One region of the Pantoea anthophila genome, then DNA from elsewhere that is predicted to be linked to it. Evidence: predicted binding sites of a transcription regulator. Region 1 holds the regulator's gene; the other holds the start of a gene.
The links. The regulator LexA, encoded in region 1, represses DNA repair genes until DNA is damaged. The targets are predictions, from matches to a motif close to TNCTGTATGTACATACAGNA.
Positions count from the first base shown of each region.

Region 2: a site for LexA is predicted at 2,106-2,125, ahead of OJ965_RS12840 (metal-dependent hydrolase). Genes of this name have one in related genera too.

Region 1 covers NZ_CP110473.1:3,651,610-3,658,860, forward strand. Annotated here, with positions in the region: gene dusA (tRNA dihydrouridine(20/20a) synthase DusA) at 1-805, opposite strand, end outside; gene OJ965_RS19550 (conjugal transfer protein TraF) at 912-2,159, opposite strand; gene zur (zinc uptake transcriptional repressor Zur) at 2,610-3,131, shown strand; gene dinF (MATE family efflux transporter DinF) at 3,174-4,496, opposite strand; gene lexA (transcriptional repressor LexA) at 4,597-5,211, opposite strand; gene OJ965_RS19570 (diacylglycerol kinase) at 5,317-5,685, opposite strand; gene plsB (glycerol-3-phosphate 1-O-acyltransferase PlsB) at 5,813-7,251, shown strand, end outside.
Region 2 covers NZ_CP110473.1:2,206,915-2,214,165, forward strand. Annotated here, with positions in the region: gene hxpB (hexitol phosphatase HxpB) at 1-219, shown strand, start outside; gene kduI (5-dehydro-4-deoxy-D-glucuronate isomerase) at 394-1,230, shown strand; gene kduD (2-dehydro-3-deoxy-D-gluconate 5-dehydrogenase KduD) at 1,247-2,008, shown strand; gene OJ965_RS12840 (metal-dependent hydrolase) at 2,147-2,737, shown strand; gene OJ965_RS12845 (L-cystine transporter) at 2,889-4,280, shown strand; gene OJ965_RS12850 (DUF6515 family protein) at 4,468-4,878, shown strand; gene osmE (osmotically-inducible lipoprotein OsmE) at 4,983-5,318, opposite strand; partial or broken gene OJ965_RS12860 (multidrug effflux MFS transporter) at 5,615-6,792, shown strand; gene nadE (ammonia-dependent NAD(+) synthetase) at 6,911-7,251, shown strand, end outside.

The sequences.
Region 1 (7,251 bases):
CTTCAATATAGGGATACATGGCGCGTACCACCTCAACCGGGTTAGCCGCCGGATGCTGACGCCCGAACAGCTGCTGGTCGACCTGCGCCAGAATGCCGGGGTTCTGATAGGCTTCGCGGCCCATCATCACGCCGTCAAGATGCTCCAGATGCGCCTGTGCCTCTTCCAGCGTTTTCACGCCGCCATTGAGCGCAATCGTCAGATGCGGGAAATCGCGCTTCAGCTGGTAGACGCGGGGATAATCCAGCGGGGGGATTTCGCGGTTCTCTTTGGGGCTGAGGCCGGAGAGCCAGGCTTTGCGCGCATGGATGATAAATGTCTCGCACTCGCCGCGGCCCGCCACCGTGCCGATAAAGTCGGTCAGGAAGGCATAGCTGTCCAGCTCATCAATCCCGATACGGGTTTTCACCGTGACCGGAATCGACACCACGTCGCGCATCGCTTTCACGGCATCTGCGACCAGAGTGGCTTCGGCCATCAGGCACGCACCGAAACGGCCATTCTGCACCCGATCAGAGGGACAGCCGACGTTCAGGTTGATCTCATCGTAGCCGCGCTGCTCCGCCAGCTTCGCGCACTGCGCCAGCGCCGCCGGATCGCTTCCGCCCAGCTGCAATGCAACCGGGTGTTCAGCGTCACTGTAAGCCAGATAATCCCCTTTGCCATGAATGATCGCGCCGGTCGTCACCATTTCGGTGTAGAGCAGGGTGTCGCCGGTCAGCTGACGATGAAAATAGCGACAGTGCCGATCGGTCCAGTCGAGCATAGGGGCGATGGAGAAGCGTTGCGAAGAAAAAGTAGCCATGTAGCGCAGACAATCCGGTAATTAAGGGTGATGGAATTCTGTGCAAGGATAACACAAGGGCGGGCGATAGTGCATCGCCCGCCCCCGGAGAGCCGGAATAACCCGCTTAGAAGTTAAAGCCCAGCTGCATCATCGCGCCCCAGGTATTGTTAGCACCGACGGAGCCAGCCAGATCCAGATGGACAGCTTTGTTAAACGGTGACAGACCAAAACCTGCCGTGGCCACATTTTCGTCGTTAGACCGCATGTCCGCCCGATAACCCGCGCGCAGCTGCAGCCAGTCAAGTACGCGGTACTCCGCACCCACTGCCGCATACTGGCTGTTATCCTGAGTTTTGAAGCGTTTGGTTTCCGTGAGATCCACATCGCCGGTCACGGTAAACGGACCTTTATCCCAGGACAGGCCGGTGGTGACCAGCGGGCGAATCTGGTAGGTGTCGCGGAACCCGTTAACCTCCCGGGTCTGCAGATCGCGTGAAACCAGGTTCTGTCCGGTCACCCCCAGCGTCCAGTTTTCAGCAAAGGTGGTCGCCAGACCGGCATCAACGTTAAAGCCGGTGTCGGTGCTGCGATACTGACTGTTGTTGATGTCATTTTTGTCGTAGTTATAGATGCTCGCAGTGTAGTTATAGAGCCAGGTTTTCTGCACTTTTGGCGTCACGCCCACCGACACCGGCTGACCGGCGACAGTGAACTCATGCGCCACCGCCACACCATAATCGGTAACCAGCGCCGCTAAGCCGTTCGCACTGGAGCGAAGGTTATTCTGATCGCCCGGAAGAGGAATCGCCCCGTTTTCTATACTACGCAGATAGTTAATATCACTCTGGACCACGTTGGCGCGGACGTGTGCCGTTCCGTAGGCTTTGGCGATAAAGGCGAAAGGCAGCGTTTCATTGGGGATCGTAACAGCTATGGCCGCACCCGCACTGCCGTCGGCTTTGTTACCGCGCAAATCGCTGAGCTTATCTGCCACATCGCCTGAGGCCGCACGCAGTTCAGAGTTAGCACGGAAGAAATCCGCTGGTGTGAGGTTACCCAGCACCGTGCGGTAACGATCCACGGTGTCGGTAATATCATCGACTTTATCGATCAGCTTATCTTTGTCCGTTACCTGAATGCCTGCTGAAGGAATAATAATGCTGACATTATCGTCAGATTTAGCACGCGTCATTAATGCCGGGTTCGCCAGCACTGCAGAGCCATAAACAGAAGATGCCACGCCGGTGCCGCCCATGGCGTCATTACGTGCATCATACCAGGTCCCTGCCGCCATGGCGGAAGAAGAAAGGAAAAGCGCGGTCGCTGCAGCGGAACAGATCAGCGCTGAGCGTTGAGCGGATTTTTTCACCATTTGCCTGCCATCACCTGAGAAAGTGTCGTTGATACATTCAACAACTGAATAGTTTGTCAGCCCTATTGTGAACCCTGGCTAACGCGTTATTGCTGTGAATTCAAAGGAAACAGTGTCTTAATTCAAAGGATTGGACGTTTTACGACCAGAATTAGCGTGTAATTATTAAAAGCGGACCGGCTAATTTCAAATAATGTCAGACTTTTATTAAGTCTTTCTGAACATTACTTCTTAACTCAGTGAGATGCAAAGCAAAAGGACAAAAAATTCTGCTCCGGTTGATTTACAGGTGGATCGGTTTTTTCGTCAGATTTGAGATAGAGAGGAGCGAAAATTCCACAGGCGCTGTTTTTTCAGGCTAATTGTGCTGTTTTAACAGACAGAAACGCGCTTCAGCACCCTGACAGGTTATGTGATAAAATAACATCACTTATTCAGCGGAGAATTTTCATGACTACCATGACGTCGCAGCAAATTTTGATTCAGGCCGAAAAAATGTGCCTGCAACGTGGTGTGCGTCTGACTTCGCAGCGCGCTGAAGTGTTGCGTCTGATGGCGGAACAGCCGGGCTCAATCAGTGCCTACGACCTGCTGGATCAGCTCCGAATCAGCGAACCTCAGGCCAAACCTCCCACGGTTTATCGTGCGCTCGACTTCCTGCTGGAGCAGGGTTTTGTGCATCGGGTGGAGTCCAACAACAGCTACGTGATGTGTCACCATTTCGAGGCGCCGGCTCATACGTCAGTCATGCTGGTCTGTGACCGCTGCGCCGCCGTCACCGAGAAGCAGGCGCATGGCGTGGAAAAGATTATCGCCACGCTGGCGGGTGAAGCGCAGTTTGCCCTGCGTCACAGTGTGATCGAAGCCCATGGCTTATGCGAAAACTGCGCGGAAGCAGACGCCTGCACGCAGCACGAAAACTGCGGACATGACCATCAGGATGAGGGTAAAAAGCGCGGACGACGGGGATAAGCGGCGGAACAATCACTATCGGACAAGAAACGATCTGCCTGCTCAGGCCGCAAACCAGCTGTGCTGACGCCAGTGCCTGCGCCAGATGAGCCACAGTGAGAGGCCGCGCAGCGCCAGGAAAACCGTTACCGCTAGCCATAAACCGTGATTGCCCAGCACCGGCACGCTCAGCAGCGTCAGAAAATAGCCTGCGGCTGCCACTACCATGCTGTTACGCATCTCACGTCCGCGCGTTGCGCCGATAAACATCCCATCCAGCAGATAACACCAGACGCCGATCAGCGGCATGATCACCTGCCAGACCAGATAGCGGTCGGCCGCCTGCTGCACTGTCTGCAGAGAGGTCAGCAGCATCACGATTTGCGGGCCGGTAAAGGCATAAACCAGCGAGAAGAAGAGCGCCACCGCCGCCGCCTGTCGGCAGGCAGAGTGCCAGACGCGCAGCAGTTTGCTGCCATCTTTTGCGCCATGCGCTTCGCCTGCAAACGCTTCGACGGCATAGGCAAAACCATCGAGCGCGTAGGCGGTAAAGGTAATGAACATCAGTAATACGGCATTCACCGCGACCACCTCCGGCCCCAGCCTGGCGCCCAGCACGGTCAGCGAGGCGAAACAGAGCTGCAGCATAAGAGAGCGCAGCATAATGTCCCGGTTGAGGCGCAGCAGCCGGGCGCTGTCACCGCGCCAGCTCTGTTTCAGCAGGCTGAACGGAATGCCGCGCAGCTTCAGAACCCGCCAGACCATCATGCCACCGACGCCCAGCGTGATATATTCCGCCAGTGCCGTGGCGGTGGCTGCCCCCGCAACGCCCCAGTGCAGCCCCATGACCAGCCAGAGGTCGAGCACGATATTCACCAGGTTCCCCACCACCAGCAGGATCACCGGCGCACGCGCATACTGCACGCCCAGCAGCCAGCCCAGAATCACCAGGTTCGCCAGCGTGGCAGGCGCACTGAGCCAGCGGATCTGAATAAACAGTCCGGCCTGTGCCAGTACCAGAGGATCGCCGCCAACCAGATGGGTGGCCAGCTGAATAATGGGGTAACGCAGCGCGACAAACAGCAGACCTGCCAGCAACGCCATGATCAGCGGCTGGACCAGGGCGCGTGCCAGCGCCGCTTTGTCGCCTGCCCCGAAGGCCTGTGCCGTCAGGCCCGTGGTGCTCATGCGAAGGAAAAGCAGCAGCATAAAGAGGAAGCTGGTGACGGTCGTCCCGACCGCGACCCCGCCAAGATAGACGGGGCTGTCGAGATGACCAATCACTGCCGTATCGACCACGCCCAGTAAGGGAACGGTGATATTTGACAGGATCATGGGCAGCGCGAGCCGCCAGAGATTTTTATCGGTTGCCGTGATAAAGCGCATTCGCCATTCCGTGCTCAGTGTCGCTGCGCAGAGGCGGCAGCGACAAAATCAGGGCAGACAGAATAGCACCAGAAAAGGCGAATGCACGCAGGCGTCAGAATCAGAGCCATTCGCCGTTGCGTACGACACCCACGGCCAGACCTTCCACGGTCAGCGACTGGGCGCGCGTATCGACAACAATCGGGTCGAAGTCGCTGTTTTCAGGCAGCAGATGCACGATAGCACCCTGCTTTTTCCAGCGTTTCACCGTCACTTCATCGTCAATGCGGGCCACCACGACCTGGCCATTGCGCACATCCTGCGTTTTATGCACCGCGAGCAGGTCGCCGTCCATAATCCCGATATCTTTCATCGACATTCCGCTGACGCGCAGCAGGAAATCCGCCGAAGGTTTGAACAGGCCCGGATCGACTTTGTAATGCGTCTCGATATGTTCCTGCGCCATGATGGGCTCACCGGCAGCAACCCGGCCAATCAGCGGTATGCCTTCTGAGGCTTCTTCTTCCATTAACAGACGGATGCCGCGCGATGCGCCGGAGACAATCTCAATGACGCCTTTGCGCGCCAGCGCTTTCAGATGCTCTTCTGCCGCGTTTGGCGAACGGAAACCCAGCTGCGCGGCAATCTCGGCACGCGTAGGCGGCATGCCTGTTGAAGTAATATGGTCGCGAATCAGGTCATAGACCTGCTGCTGCCTGCTGGTTAATGCTTTCATCCCGCCCCCTGGTTGTTTATACAGTCGCTGTGAGTATATACAGGTATTGGCGAAATGAAAACCGATTGTCAGGGAAAACGCGGCCTGAGCCGCGTTATGGAAGGTTTATCGCAAATGTGTCCAGAGCAGCGCGATCCAGACAAACAGGGCCAGTAAGATAGCCAGCAGTACCGCTGCCGAACCCATATCTTTTGCCCGGCCCGCCAGCGGATGATGCTCCTGCCCGATGCGATCGACCACCGCTTCAATGGCGCTATTGAGGATTTCGACGATGACCACCAGCACCACCGACCCAATCATAAGGATGCGCGAGATCACATCAACGTCCAGCCAGCACGCGATAATGATCGCCGCCAGCGCAGCCAGGGCTTCCTGACGAAACGCCGCTTCATGTTGCCACGCGGCACGCAGCCCCTGCCAGGAGTAACCGGCGGCTTTTACTATTCTGATAAGTCCGGTGGCATTATTTGCCATGTGTGGGAACCCTTTTATCGGATTGACGTCAATGTCTGGGCTGCGTGCATTTGGCACCACCACAGATCTTCGCTGCACTTTCTGGTATGCTTGCGGCGCTTTGCTAACAAGAGGCTTCATGTTGTCTATGTCAGGTTGGCGTAAACTTTATTATAAATTGCTTAATTTACCACTCTCGTTTCTGGTAAAGAGTAAGGCCATTCCGGCCGATCCCGTGTCTGAACATGGTCTGGATCCGACCCGACCTATTATGTATGTTTTGCCTTACGATTCGAAGGCTGACTTACTGACTTTGCGCGCGCAGTGTCTGCGGCATCATCTGCCCGATCCGCTCTCTCCACTGGAGATTGATGGTTCCCTGCTGCCTCGCCACGTCTTTATCCACGATGGCCCGCGCGTCTTCCCCTATTTTGTACCCAGCGTGGAATCGGTGAAAATTTTCCACGATTACCTGGACCTGCATCGCAATAATCCCACGCTGGATATTCAGATGCTGCCCGTCACCGTGATGTTTGGCCGCGCACCGGGACGTGAAGTCCAGGGCGAAGCCACACCACACCTGCGGGTGCTGAACGGCGTGCAGAAGTTCTTTGCGGTCATCTGGCATGGGCGCGACAGCTTTGTCCGCTTCTCGCCGACCGTGTCGCTGCGGCGTATGGCCACGGAACATGGGACAGATAAGTCGATCGCGCAGAAGCTGGCCCGCGTCGCGCGTATCCATTTTGCCCGTCAGCGGCTGGCTGCGATTGGCCCGCGTTTACCGGCCCGTCAGGATCTGTTTAATCGCCTGCTGCAATCCAAAGCGATTGAAAAAGCAGTAGAAGATGAGGCGCGCAGCAAAAAAATCTCCCATGAGAAAGCGCAGCAGAATGCCGTCGAGATGATGGAAGAGATTGCGGCGAACTTCTCCTATGAAGCGATTCGCGTCACTGACCGGGTGATGGGCTGGCTCTGGAGCCGTCTCTATCAGGGCATCAACGTTAATGGCGGCGAAAAAGTGCGCCAGCTGGCGCAGGATGGTCATGAGATTGTCTACGTGCCCTGCCACCGCAGCCACATGGATTATCTGCTGCTCTCCTACGTGCTCTATCATCAGGGCCTGGTGCCGCCGCACATCGCAGCAGGCATCAACCTCAACTTCTGGCCAGCCGGTCCGATCTTCCGTCGTCTGGGCGCCTTCTTTATCCGTCGCACCTTTAAAGGCAACAAGCTGTATGCCACGGTATTCCGCGAATACCTCGGTGAGCTGTTCACCCGGGGTTACTCGGTTGAGTACTTTGTCGAAGGTGGCCGTTCACGCACGGGCCGTCTGCTGGACCCGAAAACCGGCACGTTAGCCATGACGCTGCAGGCGATGCTGCGCGGCGGCAATCGTCCCATCACGCTGGTGCCGATCTACATCGGATATGAGCATGTGATGGAAGTGGGTACTTACGCCAAAGAGCTGCGCGGCGCGGCAAAAGAGAAAGAGGGCTTCATGCAGATGGTGCGTGGCCTGCGTAAGCTGCGCAATCTCGGTCAGGGTTACGTTAACTTTGGCGAACCGCTGCCGCTGGTTAACTATCT
Region 2 (7,251 bases), 1.4 Mb from region 1:
CCGCAGGTCTATCTCAATGCCGCCGCCAGTCTGGGAATCGATCCGCTGAACTGCGTCACGCTGGAGGATTCGTTTAACGGCATGATCGCCACTAAAGCGGCCCGCATGCGGTCGATTGTGGTACCTGCCGCTGAGCACCGCGACGATCCGCGCTGGGCGCTGGCGGATGTCCGGCTGGACACCCTGACGCAGCTTAGCCCGACCCATCTGAAAGGCTGACCCCCCGCCCGCTTTAAGCGGGCTTTTTTTTGCTCAGGCGTTCTGCGGTTGATCTGAATCTCAAAAAATTAAAACAGCGTTTCATTTTTATTGAATCACTGTCTCACCCTGCCTAAGATGCCCACATCGTCCCCTGATCGGGGGATGAATAACCTGACTCCAGAGGGGCACGAGATGGACATTCGCCAGAGCATTCACAGCGATCACGCTAAACAACTCGACACTGACGCACTGCGCCAGGCATTTCTGATTGAAAAGATATTTACCGCCGATCACTACACCCTGACCTACAGCCACATTGACCGCATCATTACGGGCGGCGTCATGCCGGTGAATCAGCCGGTCACGATGGGGGATGAGATGGGCAAACAGCTGGGCGTCGCCTGGTTTCTCGAACGCCGTGAACTGGGCATGATCAATATTGGCGGCCCGGGTCTGGTGGAGGTGGATGGCAAAACGTGGGAAATCGGTCACGAAGAGGCGCTCTATATCGGCAAAGGGGCGCGCGATCTGCTGTTTCGCAGCCTCGACGCATCGCAGCCCGCAAAATTTTATTTCAACAGTGCACCGGCGCACACCACCTTTCCGGACAGAAAGATCACGCTGCAGGAGGCGGTCAACGCCACGCTGGGCGATGCGGCAAGCGCTAATCGCCGCACCATACACAAATTTTTCGTGCCCGACGTGTTGCCTACCTGTCAGCTCACAATGGGCCTGACCAGGCTGCATGAGGGCAGTCTCTGGAACACCATGCCCTGTCACACCCACGAACGCCGCATGGAAGTCTATTTCTATTTCGACATGAGCGAAGATCACGCCGTCTTCCATATGATGGGAGAGCCGCAGCAAACCCGTCATCTGCTGGTTCATAACGAGCAGGCGGTGATCTCTCCCAGCTGGTCGATACACGCGGGTGTCGGTACCCAGCGTTACGCCTTTATCTGGGGAATGGTGGGTGAGAATCAGGTCTTTGATGATATGGACGCGGTCAGAATTAGCGAACTGCGTTAAGCGGAGGACAAGCCGAATGGTACTGAACAGATTTGATTTAACAGGCAAAGTCGCCATCGTGACCGGCTGTAATACCGGGCTTGGCCAGGGGATGGCACTGGGGCTGGCGCAGGCTGGCTGCGACATAGTGGGCATCAACCGCATCGAACCGGCTGACACGCAGCATAAAGTGGAAGCACTTGGCCGCCGCTTCTGGTCCGTTTCAGCCGATCTGATGTCTCCTGAGGTCATCCCGCAGGTCGCGGAAGAGGCGGTCGCCGCGGCAGGCAGAGTGGATATCCTGGTCAACAATGCCGGGATTATCCGTCGTGAGGATGCCCTGAAATTCAGCGTGCAGGACTGGGATGATGTGATGAACATCAACTGCAAGACGGTGTTTTTCCTATCACAGCAAATCGCGCAGCGGTTTATCGCGCAGGGAAGCGGCGGCAAAATCATTAATATTGCGTCCATGCTCTCGTTTCAGGGAGGCATTCGCGTTCCCTCTTACACCGCCTCAAAAAGCGCTGTCATGGGCTTAACCCGTCTGATGGCTAACGAGTGGGGACGGCATGGCATCAATGTTAATGCTATCGCGCCGGGCTACATGGCGACCGATAATACCGAACCCCTGCGCAAAGATGCGGCGCGCAGCGCTGAGATCCTTGACCGTATTCCGGCAGGCCGCTGGGGCGTGCCGGATGACATGATGGGGCCGGTGGTCTTTCTGGCCTCGTCTGCAGCAGACTATATTAATGGTTACACGCTGGCGGTTGATGGCGGCTGGCTGGCCCGCTAGAAGACGGGGTGAGCCGTGACATGCCGCGGCTCGCCCTGTAAAAAAATTCACTGTTAGTTACAGCGTCACATGTTCTCATTTACTGGATAAATCCCTATACTGGATGCATCGACAGTTTCTTAGCATCCAGGTTCTATCATGACGGGCGAAGGCCACATCATTTTTGCCATTGCCAGCGCTATTTTTGCCAAACGTGCGGAGCTGACCCCGGTTCTGGCGCAGGCCGACTGGTGGCATCTCGTTCCCTCAGCCCTGCTGACATGTCTGTTGCCCGACATCGATCACCCTAAATCTCTGCTGGGACAGCGGCTGCGCTGGCTCTCACAGCCGATTGCGCGCGCTTTTGGTCACCGGGGCTTTACCCATAGCCTGCTGGCGGTGGCCGCCGGTTTATGGCTTTTTCAGATTAACCTGCCCAAGTCGTCCCCCATACCGCCTGATGTCTTACAGGGCCTGACCCTGGGCTACCTCAGCCATATTGTGGCCGATATGCTGACGCCTGCGGGGGTGCCACTGCTGTGGCCCTGCCGCTGGCGCTTCCGCCTGCCGATTCTGCGCAGCCAGAAAGGCAATCAGCTTGAGCGGGTATTGTGTCTGGGTCTGGTGGGCTATGCGCTCTGGTTTCCGGTGGGAATGCCTTCCTTTGGTGCAAACGGCTGGCCGACCCAGCTGTTCGATACGCTGCAGAATGGGGTCGGACGGTTAATTTCCAGTCATACCGCGCAATAAACCCGCAAAAATCAACAGTTAGTTATAAACCATGCCATTTGGATATAAGGCAGCCTCTCCGGCTGCTGTTACCATTCCTGCTGTCTTAATTCGTGATTAACATTATGCGGCCTCTCCAGGACGACAGGCCGCATTACTCTGGAGTTTCGGTATGGACCTTCCTCTTACGCTTAATATCGCGGCCTTCGTGGTGCTGCTGGTATTACTCTCCCGCTTCAGCCGCCATAGCTGGAGCCTGTCGAAGAAAGTGTTGATCGGTCTGGTGATCGGTGTGCTGTTCGGCCTGGTGCTGCAGCTGATCTACGGTGAAAACAGCGCCGTGGTCAAAGCGTCGATCAGCTGGTTTAACATCGTTGGCAATGGCTATGTCCAGCTGCTGCAGATGGTCGTCATGCCGCTGGTGTTCGTCTCGATTCTGAGTGCGGTCGCCCGTCTGCATAACGCCTCGTCGCTGGGAAAAATCAGCGTACTGACCATTGGCGTACTGCTCTTTACCACCGCGATTTCTGCGCTGGTCGGCGTCTTCGTGACCGGTCTGTTTGGCCTCAGCGCGGAAGGTCTGGTGCAGGGTGTCCAGGAAACCGCACGCCTGAGTGCGATCCAGAGCAACTATGTCGGCAAGGTCTCCGACCTGAGCGTGCCTCAGCTGGTGCTCTCCTTTATCCCGAAAAATCCGTTTGCCGATCTGACCGGTGCTAATCCGACCTCCATCATCAGCGTGGTCATTTTTGCCGCCTTCCTGGGGATGGCCGCTCTGCAACTGCTGAAAGATGACCAGGAGAAAGGTCAGCGGGTGCTGGTGGCGATTGACACCCTGCAGTCGTGGGTCATGAAGCTGGTGCGTTTAGTGATGAAGCTGACGCCGTATGGCGTGCTGGCGCTGATGACTAAAGTCGTGGCCGGTTCTAACCTGCAGGACATCATCAAGCTGGGCAGCTTTGTGGTCGCCTCTTACCTCGGCCTGGCGATAATGTTTGCGGTTCATGCCCTGCTGCTGTCGGTAAACGGCATCAACCCGCTGCGCTTCTTCCGTAAAGTGTGGCCGGTGATTACCTTCGCCTTTACCAGCCGCTCCAGCGCCGCCAGCATTCCGCTGAGCGTAGAGACTCAGACCCGTCGCCTGGGCGTGCCAGAGTCTGTGGCGAGCTTTGCAGCCTCCTTTGGTGCCACGATCGGCCAGAACGGCTGTGCCGGTCTCTATCCGACCATGCTGGCGGTGATGGTGGCGCCTACGGTTGGCATTAACCCGTTTGATCCGCTGTGGATTGCGACGCTGGTCGGGATCGTCACCCTGAGTTCAGCCGGTGTGGCCGGTGTCGGCGGCGGTGCGACGTTTGCCGCCCTGATTGTGCTGCCTGCGATGGGCCTGCCGGTGACCCTGGTTGCGCTGCTGATCTCTATCGAGCCGCTGATCGATATGGGCCGTACCGCCCTGAACGTCAATGGATCCATGACCGCCGGTTCACTCACCAGCCGCTGGTTAGGCCTGACCGACAGGCGCGTGCTGGAAAGTGACGACCACGCCGAACTGGCGCACCGCTAATCTCTGCTCAACCTGGCGCATCCGCGCCAGGTTAATCCCTTCCCGCTCTCCATAATCTTCCCTGTTCATGGCGACGCCGTTAAGAAAGCGTTAAGCGTGGTAAACAGGCGAAAATCCGCCGCTTTAGCGCTTGTCTTTCTTCTGTAAAAAGCGAATTCTGCCTCCACTCGTCTGTGGAGAATGCCCGATGAAAAAAATGATCGCCTCACTTCTGACGCTGACACTCTTAGCGCCCGCCCTGGCTTCTGCGCATCCCGGCGGCTGGGGCCCGCCAGGAGGATGGGGACCGCATGAGGGATGGGGCCGGCACGGTGGCCCCGGTCCGCGCTGGGGAGGGCCAGGTCCGTTGCGCTTTCTGCCCGAGGCCGCCACCGCCGTATTGATTGGCGGGCTGACCTACTACCTGCTCAACGGCAACTATTATCAGCGTCACGGTGAGGAGTATGTGGTGGTGGCGCCACCGCCAGAGACACGGATCAGCGGTGAGATGCGGGTGCTGGATTTTAACGGCAGGCGTTTTTATGTGCAGGATGGCCACTACTACCAGCGGCAGATTGACGGCGATTATGTCGAGGTGCCGCGCCCGGCAGGTCTGTAACGGCAGGCTTGCCATCCACTCTTCGCGCCGGAGGGCATGAAACAGTGCCCCAACGAAAAACGGCCCGTCATGAAGACGGGCCGTTTACCATTCAGAAGCAGCGATTACTGCTGAACCTGCGGATCGGTGTCATATTCCGCGCAGCTCTGGAAGCCGTAGTTCATAACACGGCCGGTGTCGTTATAGCTCACGAAGTAAGTCTGTGCTTTACCGTCGCGCTGACCCAGAACATACGTCTGGCAGGTGCCGCGCGCGTGAACCATGGTAATTTCAGTTGAAGGCGAACCGGCGATCTGACGAACCTGATCGCGGGTCATCCCCTTTTTAACATCCTTAACGACTGGCTTAGTCACGTAGCTTTCCGCACGATCGTAAGTCGTACAACCAGACAGTGCCGCCAGTGTCAGCGCCGCAGCGATACATCCCATCACCTTCTTCATCTTGTTGTTCCTCATTTATTGTCCATGTGGCATCAAGCCTGGAACATAAATGCAGGTTTATCAAGTTTATGGCGGCCTTTTTGTGGCAGACGGAATGTCAGGATTCCGTAAAGAAGGCTGTTTTGCTGTCAGCAGAGACGTATACTCCCCGGCATCCGAACCCTCTGATTTTGCGCCGTTTCCGTGACGCTGTCCTGCGCGGATGCCGATCAGGGTGCCCGCCGCACTGCCGGACGCTCTCTGGCGCAGGCTGGCCCGCTTTCTCTTCACCCCATCGCTGACGACCCCGAGGAATAATGACTCCTGCTCACTCTAACCGCCTGGTTTATGCCATCACGCTGGGCCTGCTGGCCGCACTGGGCCCGCTCTGCCTCAGATGGCGCGGGACCTCAACACCGAAACCGCCACGGCTCAGCTGAGTCTGACCGCCGGCCTGCTGGGGCTGGGAGTTGGCCAGCTGCTGTTTGGCCCGATGAGTGACAAGTTCGGCCGTCTGCGTCCGCTGACCCTGTCACTGGTGCTGCTGTTTATCGCCTCGCTGGGCTGCGCACTGGCGCAGGATATCCACCAGTTGCTGGTGGCGCGCCTGTTCGAAGGCTTAGCCGGGGCCGGTGGCGCGGTGCTGTCACGGGCGATAGCGCGCGATATGTACAGTGGTCATGAACTGACGCGATTCTTTGCCCTGCTGATGCTGGTCAATGGCCTGGCCCCTATCGGCGCGCCGGTGCTGGGCGGCGTGCTGATGACGATCGTCGACTGGCGCGGCATTTTTATGGTGCTGGGCGGGATTGCCATTCTGCTGATCCTGCTGGCGCGCTGGAAGCTGCATGAGACGCTGCCGGAAGCCCGCCGCAGCAAAGGATCGATCTTCTCCGCTTACGCCGCGCTCGGCCAGGTGGTGACCCATCGTCCTTTCATGGGCTTCTGTCTGACCCAGGGCTTTATGATGTCGGGCATGTTCGCCTACATCGGCGCCTCTCCGTTCGTGCTGCAGCAGCTCTACGGTCTGTCGCCACAGGCGTTCAGCTTCTGCTTTGCGGCCAACGGCATCGGTCTGGTGATCGCCTCCCAGACCAGCGCCCGCCTCTGCCCGTTGTGGGGCGAATATCGGGTGCTGAAAGGCGGCCTGACGCTGGCCTTTGTCGCCTCCAGCCTGCTGCTGCTCTGCGCCCTGTTTCAGGCCCCGCTGGCGCTGCTGCTGGTCGCGCTGTTCTTTACCATCGCCAGCAATGGGGTGATTGCCACGACCGCCTCCTCACTGGCGATGCAGAGTCAGGGCCATCGCGCTGGCAGCGCCTCTGCGGTGATTGGTGTCACCATGTTCACGCTGGGGGCGATTACCGTGCCCATCACCGGCATCGGCGGTACCTCGGTGCTGAGCATGTGCGGCACGATCTTCGGCTGCTTTATGCTGGCCATTTTAATGTTTACCGTGCTGGCGAAAAAACCCGAGCCTCAGCTAAAAACTCACTGATTTCGCAATGGTTAGCGCGAATCAGTTAGCGCTTTGGCTTGTTGTTTTCGTGAAGGCACGTTAGCTTTAATAACACGTTCGCATCGAGCCGACAGGCCACTGACCTGAGGAGAAGTTCATGTCACTGCAGCAGGAAATTATTGAAGCCCTGGGTGTGAAGCCCACTATCGACGCCGACCAGGAAGTGCGGGTCAGCATCGATTTTCTCAAAGCCTACCTGAAACGCCACAGCGGACTGAAAACGCTGGTGCTGGGGATCAGCGGCGGCCAGGACTCTACCCTGGCGGGCGCGCTGTCGCAGCGGGCCATTACGGAGCTGCGTGAAGAGACCGGCGATAACGACTACACCTTTATTGCCGTGCGTCTTCCCTATGGGGTGCAGGCGGATGAGCAGGATTGCCAGGACGCGCTGGCCTTTATTCAGCCTGACCGCTCACTGGTGGTTAACATCAAAGAGTC